2 regions of the Brevundimonas sp. ZS04 genome follow, and region 2 is predicted to be linked to the other one. Evidence: predicted binding sites of a transcription regulator. Region 2 holds the regulator's gene; the other holds the start of a gene.
The links. Region 2 encodes HrcA, which represses chaperone genes, less so after heat shock. Its sites were predicted from a motif close to GTTAGCANTCNNNNNNNNNGANTGCTAAC; they were not measured.
Positions count from the first base shown of each region.

Region 1: the regulator HrcA is predicted to act here: its motif matches at 3,072-3,100, upstream of groES (co-chaperone GroES).

Region 1 is NZ_MTHE01000002.1:304,997-312,311, forward strand. It holds gene pgi (glucose-6-phosphate isomerase) at 1-1,404, shown strand, start outside; gene BJP32_RS04580 (DUF4260 domain-containing protein) at 1,401-1,790, shown strand; gene BJP32_RS04585 (ion channel) at 1,905-2,372, shown strand; gene BJP32_RS04590 (hypothetical protein) at 2,432-2,911, opposite strand; gene groES (co-chaperone GroES) at 3,150-3,437, shown strand; gene groL (chaperonin GroEL) at 3,494-5,140, shown strand; gene BJP32_RS04605 (LysR substrate-binding domain-containing protein) at 5,233-6,177, opposite strand; gene BJP32_RS04610 (leucyl aminopeptidase) at 6,567-7,315, shown strand, end outside.
Region 2 is NZ_MTHE01000011.1:735-8,049, forward strand. It holds gene rph (ribonuclease PH) at 1-304, opposite strand, end outside; gene BJP32_RS13080 (GNAT family N-acetyltransferase) at 349-903, shown strand; gene hrcA (heat-inducible transcriptional repressor HrcA) at 900-1,994, shown strand; gene grpE (nucleotide exchange factor GrpE) at 1,991-2,617, shown strand; gene BJP32_RS13095 (dienelactone hydrolase family protein) at 2,752-3,657, opposite strand; gene BJP32_RS13100 (alpha-ketoglutarate-dependent dioxygenase AlkB) at 3,731-4,378, opposite strand; gene dnaK (molecular chaperone DnaK) at 4,665-6,572, shown strand; gene dnaJ (molecular chaperone DnaJ) at 6,764-7,315, shown strand, end outside.

The DNA of each region.
Region 1 (7,315 bases), on a different contig from region 2:
GTCGAAGGCCGCCGAGCCGCCCTGTTCAACGGCGAGGCGGTCAATCTGACCGAAGGCCGCGCCGTGCTGCACCCGGCCCTGCGCGCGCCGGACGGCGCCGACTTCCGCGCCCTAGAAGAACCTGTCTCAGCCGAAGTCGAGGCCGTGCGCGCCGAGATGAAAGCCTACGCCGAAGCGTTGCGGTCCGGGAATGAAACAGGCGCGAGCGGACGCCCCTTCAAGACGGTGCTCCATATCGGCATCGGCGGTTCCGATCTGGGACCGCGCCTGATCTGGGACGCCCTGCGGCCTCTGGACCCGGCCATCGACCTGCGCTTCGTCGCCAACATCGACCCGCGCGACATGGCCGAGGCCCTGATCGGGCTGGATCCTGAAACCACCCTGGTGATCGTCGTCTCCAAGAGCTTCACCACTCAGGAGACCCTGCTGAACGCCCAGGCCGCCAAGGCCTGGCTGGCCGCCGCCCTGCCCGCCGAGGGGATGGCGAAACACTTCATCGGCGTCACCGCGGCGCCGGAAAAGGCGACGGCGTTCGGCTGCGGCCGCACCTTTGCGTTCCGAGACTGGGTCGGCGGGCGCTATTCCCTGTGGTCGGCGGTCAGCCTGTCCTGCGTCATCGGCCTGGGCTGGGACGCGTTCCAGGGCTTCCTTGACGGCGCCGCCGCCCTGGACCGTCACTTCCTCGAGGCCCCGCTGGAGAGGAATGCGCCGGTGATGCTGGCCCTGGCCGAGATCTACAACGTCGACGGCCTGCACCGCCCAGCCCGCACCGTCGCCCCCTACGCCCACGACCTGCGCCGCCTGCCGGCCTTCCTGCAACAGCTCGAGATGGAATCGAACGGCAAGCAGGTGCGCCGCGACGGCGCGCCCGTCGGCCGCCAGACCTGCCCCGTCATCTTCGGCGAGCCGGGCGCCAACGGCCAGCACGCCTTCTTCCAGCAATTGCATCAGGGGCCGCAGGTCGTGCCGGTCGAGTTCATCATCGTGGGCCGCACCTGCGAGGAGACGCCCTCGACCTATCTGTGGGCCAACGCCCTGGCCCAGGCCCAGGCCCTGATGCAGGGCAAGACCGAAACCCAGGCCCGCGCCGAACTGATCGCATCCGGCGCCTCTGCGGACGAAGCCGACCGCCTGGCGCCGCACAAGACCTTTCCCGGCAATCGACCGTCGACCGCCATTCTGATGGAGCGGCTGACGCCCCAGACCCTCGGCGCCCTGATCGCCCTCTATGAACACAAGACCTTCGTCGAAGGCGTCCTGTGGGACATCAACAGCTTCGACCAATGGGGCGTGGAACTGGGCAAGGTTCTGGCCAAGGCCCTGCTGAAGGACGCCGCCACAGGCACGCCCTCGGCGGACCTCGACCCCTCCACGGCGGACCTGCTGCGGCGGCTGACGGCGTGACCGTCGTCGCCCCGACCTGGCAGCGGCTGGAGGGGCTGGCCCTGCTCGTCCTCGCCGCCCTGGCCTATAGCCGCTTCGGCCAGGGCTGGGCGCTGTTCGCCGTTCTCTTCCTGGCTCCTGACCTCTCCTTCGCCGGCTATCTGGCCGGTCCGCGCGCAGGCGCACGGGCCTATGATTTGGCGCACAGCCTGATCGGACCCTTGGCGCTGGCGAGCGCGGGCCTGCTGGGCGCCGCGCCCTTGGCGACCGCCCTCAGCCTGATCTGGCTGGCGCACATCGGCTTCGACCGCGCGCTCGGCTATGGGCTCAAGTCGCCTGAAGCCTTCGGCCTCACCCACCTGGGTCTGATCGGTCCCGCCAGGCGCGCGGCGCAGGTCGATCAGTAGAGACCGCTAATGCGCGCGGCCGCTCTCTCCAGATAGGCCGCCGTCGGAAGCCCGGTTCCGTGACACAAGCCGCCGATGCTAAGGTGTGATCGCGCAACACACGGCGAAACGACCATGGACATGATGCTGGAGTTGACGGTCGCCACCGCCATGGTGCTGCTGACCGTGGGAACGCACGCGATCGGACTGCTCTGCCTGGGTCGCGTGCTGGCCGCCCTGGAAGCGCGCGAAAGTCCGGCTCCGGCAGCGGTCCGCCTCAACCCCCTGTCCACGCGCGGCGCCCTCTATACGGTGACTTTGGTGCTGGGCCTTTTCGTCATCCACGGGCTGGAGATCTGGAGCTACGCCGCCCTCTTCTACCTGCTGGAAGCCGTGCCCGATCTACGCGAAGCCGTCTATTTCTCGTCCATCAGCTACGGCTCCATCGGCTACGGCGACGCCTCCATCGATCCGGAATGGAAGCTGCTAGGCGCGATCGAAGGCATCAACGGCGCCATTCTTCTGGGCTGGACCGTGGCCTTCTTCGTCACGGTCATGGGACGACTGCTGCCGAGCGCCGAACGCGGCAGCGGCTTCGAATAGGCCCGCCCATGAAAAAAGGCCCAGCCGTGCGGCCGAGCCTTTCTTCATCTCATCCCCGCTTACCAGCGGCGGTCGTAGCGGTAGTCGCGATCACGATCGCGGTCGCGGCGGTTCTGATAGCTGCGCCATTCGCCGTGGTTCCGCCAATAGCGGCCGTCGCGGTAATAGCGTCCGTCGTTGCGCTCATAACGGCCGTTGTAATAGCCGTCGCGGCTGTTGATGCCGTGCTCGCGCTCCCAGTGGCCCTGGTTTCGATAGCAGCGGCCGCCGCGGTAGTAGCCGCAGTCGTCGTTGTTCGAGGACGAGGCCGCGCCCAGCGCCGCGCCCGCCAAGGCGCCGCCCGCGACATAGCGTCCGTCGCCTTGACCGATCAGGGCGCCGGCGACGCCGCCGACCACGGCGCCCAGGACGGCGTCACGGCCGGTGTTGTCGCGATCGCGGTCGCGATAATGCTGGGCCGCAGCCGGGGTCGAAGCCAGCATCGTCACAACCAGAGCAGGGGCGATAGCGCCGGCGCCGATCTTGAACAGGGTCTTCATGGCGGGCTCCTTTCGAAAGCCGGTTGATCCGTTGTCCCCCTTCTAGCGGCGCCTGTCTGAACGACCTCGGCGGCGGTCGTTCATTTTCGCTTCATCTGGGCGCCGATTTCAGGCCGCATCGCCCTTGACGCCCCCCCTCCCCCTGCCTAACTCCCCGGTCGTTAGCACTCGGGGAGGGCGACTGCCAAAGTCGTGGGCTCCGAGGGCTGGAACCAACATCCTAACGGGAGTTACTCAGATGGCGTTTCGTCCGCTCGGCGACCGCGTGCTGGTCAAGCGCGTTGAAGAAGAATCCAAGACCAAGGGCGGGATCATCATCCCCGATACGGCCAAGGAAAAGCCCCAGGAAGGCGAAGTCGTCGCCGTGGGTCCCGGCGTCCGTGACGAAGACGGCAAGTTCGTCGCCCTGGAGCTGAAGGCCGGCGACCGCGTCCTGTTCGGCAAGTGGTCGGGCAGCGAAGTGAAGATCGACGGCGAAGACCTGATCATCATGAAGGAATCCGACGTCCTGGGCGTGCTGTCGTAAGACGCGCCTCGGTTTCCGGTTTCTGATTTAAAATCTTATAGATAGGAGCAGCCCGCATGGCCGCTAAAATCGTAAAGTTCAACACCGACGCCCGCGACAAGATGCTGAAGGGCGTCAACGTCCTGGCTGACGCCGTCAAGGTGACCCTGGGTCCGAAGGGCCGCAACGTCGTGATCCAGAAGTCGTTCGGCGCCCCGCGCTCGACCAAGGACGGCGTCTCGGTCGCCAAAGAGATCGAGCTGGAAGACGCCTTCGAGAACATGGGCGCCCAGATGATCCGCGAAGTCGCCTCCAAGGCGAACGACAACGCGGGCGACGGCACCACCACCGCCACCGTCCTGGCTCAGGCCATCGTGCAAGAGGGCCTCAAGGCCGTCGCCGCCGGCATGAACCCGATGGACCTGAAGCGCGGCATCGACCAGGCCGTCGCCGTGGCCCTGGACGAAGTGAAGACCATCTCCAAGCCGGTCTCCAACAACTCGGAAATCGCCCAGGTCGGCACCATCTCGGCCAACGGCGACGCTGAAATCGGCGAGCTGATCGCCCTGGCCATGGCCAAGGTCGGCAACGAAGGCGTCATCACCGTCGAAGAAGCCAAGACGGCCGAAACCACCGTCGACATCGTCGAAGGCATGCAGTTCGACCGCGGCTACCTGTCGCCCTACTTCATCACCAACCCGGACAAGATGGAGGTCGCCCTCGAAGAGCCCCTCATCCTGCTCCACGAGAAGAAGCTGACCTCGCTGCAGCCCATGCTGCCGGTGCTGGAAGCCGTGGTTCAGTCGGGCCGCCCCCTGCTGATCATCGCCGAGGACATCGAAGGCGAAGCCCTGGCCACCCTGGTGGTCAACAAGCTGCGCGGCGGCCTGCGCGTCGCCGCCGTCAAGGCTCCGGGCTTCGGCGACCGCCGCAAGGCCATGCTGGAAGACATCGCTATCCTGACGGGCGGCCAGGTCATCTCTGAAGACCTGGGCATCAAGCTGGAAACCGTCACCCTGGACATGCTGGGCAAGGCCAAGAAGGTCTCCATCACCAAGGACGACACCACCATCGTCGAAGGTTCGGGCGAGAAGGACGGCATCGAGGCTCGCGTCGGCCAGATCAAGCGTCAGATCGAGGACACCACCTCGGACTACGACCGTGAGAAGCTGCAAGAGCGTCTGGCCAAGCTGGCCGGCGGCGTCGCCGTCCTGCGCGTCGGCGGCTCGACCGAAGTCGAAGTGAAGGAAAAGAAGGACCGCGTCGACGACGCCCTGAACGCGACCCGCGCCGCTGCCGATGAAGGCATCGTCCCGGGCGGCGGCGTGGCCCTGCTGCAAGCCTCCAAGAAGCTGATCGATCTGAAGGGCGTCAACGCCGATCAGAACGCCGGCATCAACATCGTGCGCCGCGCCCTGCAGGCTCCGATCCGTCAGATCTCCGAGAACTCGGGCGTCGAAGGTTCGATCGTGGTCGGCAAGGTCATGGACTCGACCGACGCCTCGTTCGGCTTCAACGCCCAGACCGAAGAGTACGGCGACCTCGTCCAGATGGGCGTGATCGATCCGGCCAAGGTCGTCCGTTCGGCTCTGAAATCGGCCGCCTCGGTCGCCGGCATCATGATCACCACGGAAGCCGCCATCGCTGACGCGCCGAAGAAGGCCTCGGCCGGCGGCGCCCCCGACATGGGCGGCATGGGCGGTATGGGCGGCATGGACTTCTAAGGAAGTCCGGCTTCTCAAAGCTCAAACGACGGAAGGGCGGGATCGAAGGATCCCGCCCTTTTCTTTTCCTTCTTCATCGAGGCGATGAAGGACTATTCACCCGCCTCTCCGACTTCACGCCCCGCCAGCCGCGCGCCCTCGACCACCGCCGGGTCGGTCCGCGCCGTGTCCAGCACCCAGTCGCGGAAACGGGCGATCTTGGGGGTCAGGCGGCGGCCGGGCGGGTAGCAGAGCCAATAGCCCTCAGCCAGGGCGACGGTCTCCTTGAACGGCCGGACCAGAAGTCCCCGTTCGATCTCGCGGCCGTAGAGGATGGGCGAACCCAGGGCCACGCCCTGATCGCCCAGCGCCGCCGCCACCTCCATCGCCTGGTTGTCGGCCGTCAGACGCGGCGACGGGGCGGCGTCGGCGGGCGCCACCCCGGCGGCGGCGAACCAGGCCGCCCACTCCTCCGGCTCTCCGACCAGATGGGCGCGTTTCAGATCAGCAGGCGTCTTCAGATCCAGCCGGTCGCGCATGGCGGGGGTGCAGACGGGCGTGAGGACGGCGGGCATCAGGAACCGGCTCTCCAGTCCGGGCCAGCGGCCCGAACCGAAGCGCAGCGCCACGTCCAACCCGTCCGCGCTGAGGCTGGACAGGACCGGGCTGGTGTCTACCCGCACCGCCAGGTCGGGGTTGGCCAGTTGGAAAGACCCCAGCCGCGTCGCCAGCCACTGGGTCGCCAGAGTCTGCAGCGTAGTGACGGCCAGCACGCCCTGGTCGGTCTCGATCACCTCGGCCACGGCGCGACGCAGCAGGGTCATCGCCTCGGTCGCCGCCGTGGCCAGGCGCTCGCCTTCGGGCGTCAGGGCCACCTGCCGCGTGCCGCGCGTGAACAGGGGCCGCTCCAGCCGTTGCTCTAGGTCGCGGATGCGCCAGCTGACCGCCGCCTGGCTCATGCCCAGAACCTCGGCCGCGCGGGTGAAGCTGAGCAGACGCGCCGCCGCCTCGAACACGCGAAGCGCGTCCACCGGGATGCGGGAAAGAGGATCAGACATAAGCCAACCTTATGGATGAACGCCGTCGTCTCGTTTGTAACAGCCGCCACCATGCGCCATTCTGCTGATCTCAGAAAGGAGGACGAACAATGGAAGACATTCACCGCACTCATAAGGAACCCGCGTGGGGCTGGATCGGAGCCTTGCTTGACGCCCACCGCCTTTCACGCCGCGAAACCGGCGATGTCCGTCTCAGGGCCCGACCCTGCCCGACGCCCCCGCGTCGGGCGGCCTGCTGACGGCCGCCGCTGCGCCGGGCGTGATCCCAAGCGCGCGACAAGCGCGACAAGGCGTCGCGCCCGGCGTCCTTCCGTCAGCGGAGCGGTTGCCCCCGCGCGGCGCCCCCGCCCATAAAGGCGCCTTCATCGTCACAGAGGGGGCCCTGATCGATGCGCCGCACCACCCGTATTCCGTCCTTCGCCGCAGCCGCGCTGATCGCCGCCGCCGGTCTAAGCGTCGCCGTTCCGGCCGAGGCCCAGTCGCGCCGCGCCGCGCCCGCCGCCGAGCGTTCGGACTGGCCCGCCCGCGCCGCTCCGGCCCAGACGCGCGCCGTCACCTTCGCCGCATCGGCCGCCCCGTCGGGCGCCCTGGTTCTGCCGCTGTCGTCGGAGGCCGAGCTGGCCGCGCGCGGCGCCGCCCTGGACGTCGCGACGCGTCAGGCGATCGCCTCGGCCCTGACCGCCGCCCGCTTCGACTACAAGGCGCGCCAGACGCTGAGCCTGCACGGCGTCGGCGGCTGGGATCGCATCCTGGTCGTCGGTCTGGGCGACGCGCCCAAGGCCGCAGACATTCAGACCGCTGGGATCGTCGCCGGCCGCGCCCTGAACAGCCAGCCCGGCGCCCTGACGGCCCTGACATCCGGCCTGTCGGCGGATCTGGCCTCGGAACTGGCGACCGGCCTGGGCATCGGCCACTATCGCTCGGATATCTATGTCACCACCGGCCGCGACCGCCCGGCGCCCGGCGCTCTGACCGTCGTCGCCGATGACGCATCGAGCGCCCAGGCGCATCACCGTCGCGGCGCCGCCCTGATCGAGGCCATGGCCTGGACCCGCGACGTATCCAACGAACCGGCCAACGTCATCTATCCGGAAAGCTTCGTCGAACGCGCCCGCGTCGCCTTCGCCGGCGTGCCAGG
Region 2 (7,315 bases):
CCACGGCGCGAAGGGAGCGGCCGATCAGGCGCTGGATTTCCTGGGTGCGGCCCGACTGCTTGCCGGCGGCGGCTTCGCGGCGGCCGCGCGTGTGGGTGGCGCGGGGCAGCATGCCGTATTCGGCCGTGACCCAGCCCTGGCCGGTGTTGCGCATCCAGCCCGGCACCTTCTCCTCGATCGAGGCAGTCACCAGCACCTTGGTGTGACCGAAGGACACCAGGCACGAGCCTTCGGCGTAGCGGTTGACGCCGGTTTCCAGCGTGACGGTGCGGAGTTGTTCGGGGGTGCGTTCGGACGGGCGCATGGGAATTCCTTGGAAGCGGGATGGCGCGTGCTTATCCTGAAACCATGAGCCTGTCCCGCCCTGACCCGTCTGTCGTGCGTCTTCGTCCGGCCTTGGCCGCCGACGCCGCGATCCTGGCGCGCTGGGACACGGCGCCGCATGTCGTCGCCTGCCTGACCGACGACCCCGACCATCATGAGGCCGCCGACTGGGACGAGGAGCTGGCTGCGCAGTCCGACGTCTTCCGCTACTTCATCGCCGAGGTCGACGGCCGTCCGATCGGCGCCATGCTGGACATCGACCCGGCGGGCGAGCCCAACGGCTACTGGGGCGAGATCGAGCCGAACCTGCGCGCCCTCGATATCTGGATCGGCGAGGCCGACGCCCTGAACCGGGGCCATGGGACGCAGATGATGACCCAGGCGTTGGACGCCTGTTTCGCCCGGCCGCAGGTCGAGGCGGTGGTGATCGATCCGCTCAACTCCAACACGCAGGCGCATAGTTTCTATCAGCGGCTGGGCTTCCGGCCGGAGGGGCGGCGCGTTTTCAACGGGACGGACGACTGCCTGGTCCATCGCCTGACCCGCGCGGACTGGGCGGCGCGGAGGATGGCGGCATGAGCCTGCTGCATCCCTCGCCGGGCCTGGCGACGCTGGACGCGCGGGCGCGCGACATCTTTCGGCGGGTGGTCGAGAGCTATCTGGAGACGGGCGAGCCGGTGGGGTCGCACACCCTGTCGCGCGCCGGGCTGGACCTGTCGCCCGCTTCGATCCGCAACACCATGCAGGCGTTGACGCAGGCCGGGCTGCTGGCCTCGCCGCATACATCGGCCGGGCGGGCGCCGACCCATGCGGGCCTGCGGCTGTTCGTGGACGGTCTCCTGGAAGTCGGCGACATCGGTCAGGAGGAACGGCGCGAGATCGACGCTCGGCTGGCCGTTCTGGGCGCCAAGGGCGGCGGCCGCAATGTCGAGGAGGCGCTGGATGCGGCCTCGTCCCTGCTGTCGGGTCTGGCGGGCGGGGCGGGAATCGTCGCCAGCCCGGTGCGCGAGGCGGGCGTGCGTCATGTGGAGTTCGTGGCCCTGGGCGGCGGACAGGCGCTGGCCGTGCTGGTCGCCGACGACGGGGTGGTCGAGAACCGGCTGATGAACCTAGCGCCCGGCGTCACGCCCTCGACCCTGCAGGAGGCGTCCAACTTCCTCAGCGCCCGGCTGAAGGGCCGTCCGCTGGCCGAGGCCCGGCATGAGATGAAGGCCGAGATGGAGGCCGCCCGGCGCGATCTGGACGCCGCCGCCGCCCGCTTGGTCGAAGATGGGCTGGCGGCCTGGAGCGGCGGCGCGGGCGGCGCAGGCCACGACCGCAACCTGATCGTGCGCGGGCGCGGCAATCTGTTGCAGGACGCCCGCGCGGCCGAGGATCTGGAGCGGGTGCGCGTCCTGTTCGACGATCTGGAGCAGAAGGAGCAGCTGATCGGCCTGCTGGACGACGTCGGCGCGGCTCAGGGCGTGCGCATCTATATCGGCGCGGAAACGCGACTCTTTTCGCTTTCGGGTTCCGCCGTGATCGCGGCGCCCTATATGTCGGGCCGGCAGCGGGTGCTGGGCGCCATCGGCGTCATCGGGCCCGCGCGGTTGAACTACGCCCGTGTCATCCCGTTGGTGGACTATACCGCCCGGGTGCTGGGCCGGATTCTGGACGGACAAGAGACGTGAACGACATCAACGACGAGACCCGGGATCAACTCGAGCAGGACATCAAGGAGTCCGAGGCGGATGCTGCGGCGGAAGGCGCCGACGGCGACATGGCTGTGGTCGACGCCCTGATCGCCGAGCGCGATCAGTGGAAGGACCGCGCCCTGCGCGCCGTGGCCGAGGCCGAGAACGTCAAGCGCCGCGCCGAGACGCAGCAGAACGACGCCCGCGCCTACGCCATTCAGCGCTTCGCCAAGGATCTGCTGAGCGTGGCCGACACCCTGGAGCGCGGTCTGGCGACGGCGCCGAAGGATGCGGACGGTCCGGCGGCCGCCATGGTCACGGGGCTGGAGCTGACGCAGAAGTCCCTGCTGTCGGCCTTCGAGGCCAACGGCCTGACCCGCGTCGATCCGGCGCCGGGCGACGCCTTCGATCCGCACCTGCATCAGGCGATGATGGAGCAGCCTTCGGACACCGTGCCGGGCGGGGCCGTCATCCAGACGCTGCAGCCGGGCTACGCCCTGTTCGGCCGCACCGTGCGCGCGGCCATGGTGGTGGTCGCGGCCAAGGGCTCGGGCGCCGCGGCGGGCGGCGCCTATGCGGACCCGAACACGACCGGCGGGAATTTCGACGCCAAGGCCTGATGGTCTTCGCGCGCTGAAACGACGACGGCCCGGCGCAGATGCGTCGGGCCGTTTTTCTTTGCTTGGCTTCCCGCGCCGCGCTTGCGGCCAAAGCATTGGGCCCCGGCGTCCGCCGGGGCGAGCGGAAGGAAGGGTCAGTTTTTCAATCTCGAATTGAACAGCGCCAGCAGCCGCCGCCAGCCGTCCTTCGCGTCCGCCTCGCGATAGGAGGCGCGATAGTCGGCGTGGAAGCCGTGCGGGGCGCCGTCATAGAGGATGATGGAGCTGTCGCTCCGGCCCGCGGCGCTCAGGGCGTCGTTCATCGCCTTGACCGTGTCGTTGGGAATGCCGCTGTCCTGGCCGCCATAGAGACCCAGCACCGGCGCCTTCAGTTCGCCCGCCAGGTCGATGGGCCAGGGGCGGCCCGCCGTCTTCTGCTCGTCAGTGGCCGTGGCGGCGGGGGACAGGCGGCCGTACCAGGCGACCCCGGCGTCCAGCGTCGGGAAGCGGGCCATGGCCTGCCACACCACCTTGCCGCCCCAGCAGAAGCCGGTGATCCCGACCTTGTCGGCCTTGGCCCAGGGCTGGGCGCCGATCCAGTCCAGCGTGGCGCCGATGTCGCCCATCACCTGGTCGTAGCCGGCGGCGGCGACGATGCGCTGGATCGCCTGCATGTCGCTGAGCGGGGCGGGATCCTGGACGCGGACGAAGAAGGCGGGGGCCACGGCCGCATAGCCCGCCTTGGCCAGGCGGCGGCAGACGTCGCGGATGTATTCGTGCACGCCGAAGATCTCGGACACGACGATGACGACGGGGAAGGGGCCGGCGCCTTCGGGTCGGGCGACATAGGCGGGCAGGGCGAAGCCGTCGGGCGCCGGATAGGCCGCGTCGGCCGTGATCAGGCCCGCCGTGTCGGTGGCGATCGGCTGGGCCGACTGGCTGAGGGCGGCGGGGGCGTAGGCGGCGAAGAACAGGCCGCCCGCCGTGGCTGCGCCCAGGCTGCGGCGGCTGGGGGCGATCTGGTCGGGGCTCAGGCCCTCGGGCCGGGTGATCAGGGTCATCTCGGGTCTCCGGTTGGCGCTGTGGAAGGCGTGACAGTGCCCCGGCTTTTTGCGCGCCGTCGAGTCTTTCCGCCTAGCCCGCGACCCTCAGGGTCAGGTTGACTCGTCCGCCGCCGGGCAGCAGCCGCGACGAGCCCGCCAGCAGCCGGTCGATCCCGTGACGCGCCAACCGCGCCGGGCCGGTCAGGGCGCAGACGTCGCCGGAGGCCAGGCGCACGCTGTGGGTGGCGCCGCCTTCGGCTGGGCCGATGCGGAACACCGCCGTGTCGCCTAGGGAGATCGACAGCACGGGCGCCGTCAGGTCGCGCTCGTCCCTGTCCTGATGCAGGCCCATCTTGGCCTCGCCCTGATAGAGGTTGACCAGGCAGGCGTCGGGCGGGCTCGGCCAGCCGGTCAGGGCGTCCCACAGGTTCAGCAACCGGTCGAGAATGGCGGGCCAGGATGCGCCGGTCACGGGATGGGTCGGCTGATAGCGATAGCCCGCGCGGTCCGACACCCAGCCCAGGGCGCCGAAATTGCTCATCCGCACCGAGAAGGGCCGCCCGCCCGGCGTGACGGGGCGATAGAGGGGCGCCGCCTCAAGCCCTCGCCGCACCTCGGCCAGCAGTTCTGCCTGTTCAGCGGCGTCCAGCAGGCCGGGCCACAGGCGAAAGCCGGGCAGGGCCGTCGGCGCTTCCCTCAGCTCTTTTCTGGACGATTGCAGGCGGTTTTGCGGGATCATCGACCGAATTTAGCGGCGCCGCGCCGCCTTGTCCGCCATAAGGCGCGGAATCTGGCCGGAACCGGGCGGAAGGCCTTGCAGCCCCTGCGGTCTTTCCCATATCCGAGCCAATCCGGCGATAACCCCCTTTTCGTTAGGGGTTTGTCCGCCGACCCCATCCACCGCCGAACCGGGCGTCGTCCGGCGAGGCACAATCTCAAAAGCCCAACTGGGGGCGGTCACGCGCGGCGCTTGATTTTCCGAGGCCGCCGCATCGCCCGCCGCAAGGAGTGAAAAAGACAAGCCCATGGCCAAGATCATCGGCATCGACCTCGGCACGACCAACTCGTGCGTCGCCGTCATGGACGGCAAGAACCCCAAGGTCATCGAAAACGCCGAAGGCGCCCGCACCACCCCGTCGGTGGTCGCGATCCAGGACGGCGGTGAAATCCTCGTCGGCCAGCCTGCGCGCCGTCAGGCGGTGACCAACCCCGCCAACACCTTCTTCGCCATCAAGCGCCTGATCGGCCGCAACTATGACGATCCGGTGGTGGCCAAGGACAAGGGCATGGTGCCCTTCGAGATCGTCAAGGGCCCGAACGGCGACGCCTGGGTCCAGGCGCACGGCAAGGACTATTCGCCCCAGCAGGTCTCGGCCTTCACCCTGGGCAAGATGAAGGAAGCCGCAGAGGCCTATCTGGGCGAGAAGGTCACCCAGGCCGTCATCACCGTTCCGGCCTACTTCAACGACGCCCAGCGTCAGGCGACCAAGGACGCCGGCAAGATCGCCGGTCTGGAAGTCCTGCGCATCATCAACGAACCGACCGCGGCCGCCCTGGCCTATGGTCTTGAGAAGAACGACGGTCAGAAGATCGCCGTCTACGACCTGGGCGGCGGCACCTTTGACGTCTCGATCCTGGAGATCGGCGACGGCGTGTTCGAGGTGAAGTCGACCAACGGCGACACCTTCCTGGGCGGCGAGGACTTCGACCTGCGTCTGGTCGACTACCTGGCTGACGAGTTCAAGAAGGAGCAGGGCGTCGACCTGCGCCAGGACAAGCTGGCCCTGCAGCGCCTGAAGGAAGAGGCCGAAAAGGCCAAGAAGGAGCTGTCCTCGACGACCCAGTACGAGGTCAACCTGCCGTTCATCACCATGAACGCTTCGGGCCCGCTGCACCTGAACATCAAGCTGTCGCGCGCCAAGCTGGAAGCCCTGGTCGACGACCTGGTTCAGCGCACCATCGAGCCCTGCGCCAAGGCGCTGAAGGACGCGGGCCTGAAGGCCTCGGACATCGATGAAGTGGTGCTGGTCGGCGGCATGACCCGCATGCCGATGGTTCAGGAAGCCGTGAAGAAATTCTTCGGCAAGGAGCCGCACAAGGGCGTGAACCCCGACGAGGTCGTGGCCCTGGGCGCCGCCGTTCAGGCGGGCGTGCTGCAAGGCGACGTCAAGGACGTGCTGCTGCTGGACGTGACTCCGCTGACCCTGGGCATCGAGACCCTGGGCGGCGTGTTCACGCCCCTGATCGAGCGCAACACGACGATCCCGACCAAGAAGGCCCAGGTCTTCTCGACCGCTGACGACAATCAGTCGGCCGTGACGATCCGCGTCTTCCAGGGCGAGCGCCCGATGGCCGCCGACAACAAGGTGCTGGGTCAGTTCGACCTGATGGGCATTCCGCCCGCGCCGCGCGGCATGCCGCAGATCGAGGTCGCCTTCGACATCGACGCCAACGGCATCGTCCACGTGACGGCCAAGGATAAGGCGACGAACAAGGAGCAGTCGATCCGCATCCAGGCCAACGGCGGCCTGTCGGACGCCGACATCGAGAACATGGTCAAGGAAGCCGAGGCCAACGCCGCGGCCGACAAGGCCCGCAAGGAGCTGGTCGAGGCCCAGAACGGCGCCGACAGCCTGGTCCACTCGACCGAGAAGGCTCTGGCCGAGCACGGCGACAAGATCGACGACGCGACCAAGGCGACCATCCAGTCGGCTCTGGACGATCTGAAGTCGGCCAAGGACGGCACGGACCCCGAGGCCATTCGCGAGAAGACCAACACCCTGGCTCAGGCCTCGATGAAGCTGGGCGAGGCCATGTACGCCGCCCAGCAGGGCGGGGCCGACGGCGCCGCTGAAGGCCAGCCCGCCGACGACGGCGTGGTCGACGCCGAGTTCGAGGAAGTCTCGGACACGGACGAGAAGAAGGACGCCTAAACCGGCGCCCCGCTGATGTTCGGCCCCGCTTGCCAGACGGCAGGCGGGGCCGTTTCATGAAACTTGCATCATTCGACCGGGCGCCCATGTCATCAGGCAGGCCGTCGGTCATCCGCGAACGGAGCGCCTCCAGATCAAGAGAGGCCGAACAGAACCCTGGCGCGGCGGGAAAGTAAGAGGACGAACGCCTGATGGCGCAACGTGACTATTACGAGATTCTGGGGGTCGAGCGGACGGTCGATGCGGCCGTGCTCAAGAGCGCCTATCGCAAGCTGGCGATGGAGCACCACCCCGACCGCAACGGCGGCTCCGAAGAGTCCGTGGCCCGCTTCAAGGAAATCTCCGAGGCCTATACCGTCCTGTCGGACGAGCAGAAACGCGCGGCCTATGACCGCTTCGGCCATGCGGGCGTGGGCGGCGGCGCGGGCGGGGGCAATCCCTTCGGCCAAGGCGGCCAGGGCTTCCACGACATCAACGACATCTTCTCCCAGGTCTTCGGCGACGCTTTCGGGGACGCGTTCGGCGGCCGGGGCGGCGGCGGACGCCAGAACCACGGGCCGCGTCGCGGCTCGGACCTGCGCTACGACCTCGAGATCACCCTGGAGCAGGCCTATAAGGGCGCCGAGGTCGAGATCGCCATCCCGACCCTGATGACCTGCGAGGTCTGCGACGGCTCGGGGGCCAAGGCGGGCACCAAGCCGACCATCTGCAACACCTGCGGCGGCGCCGGGCGCGTGCGCCAG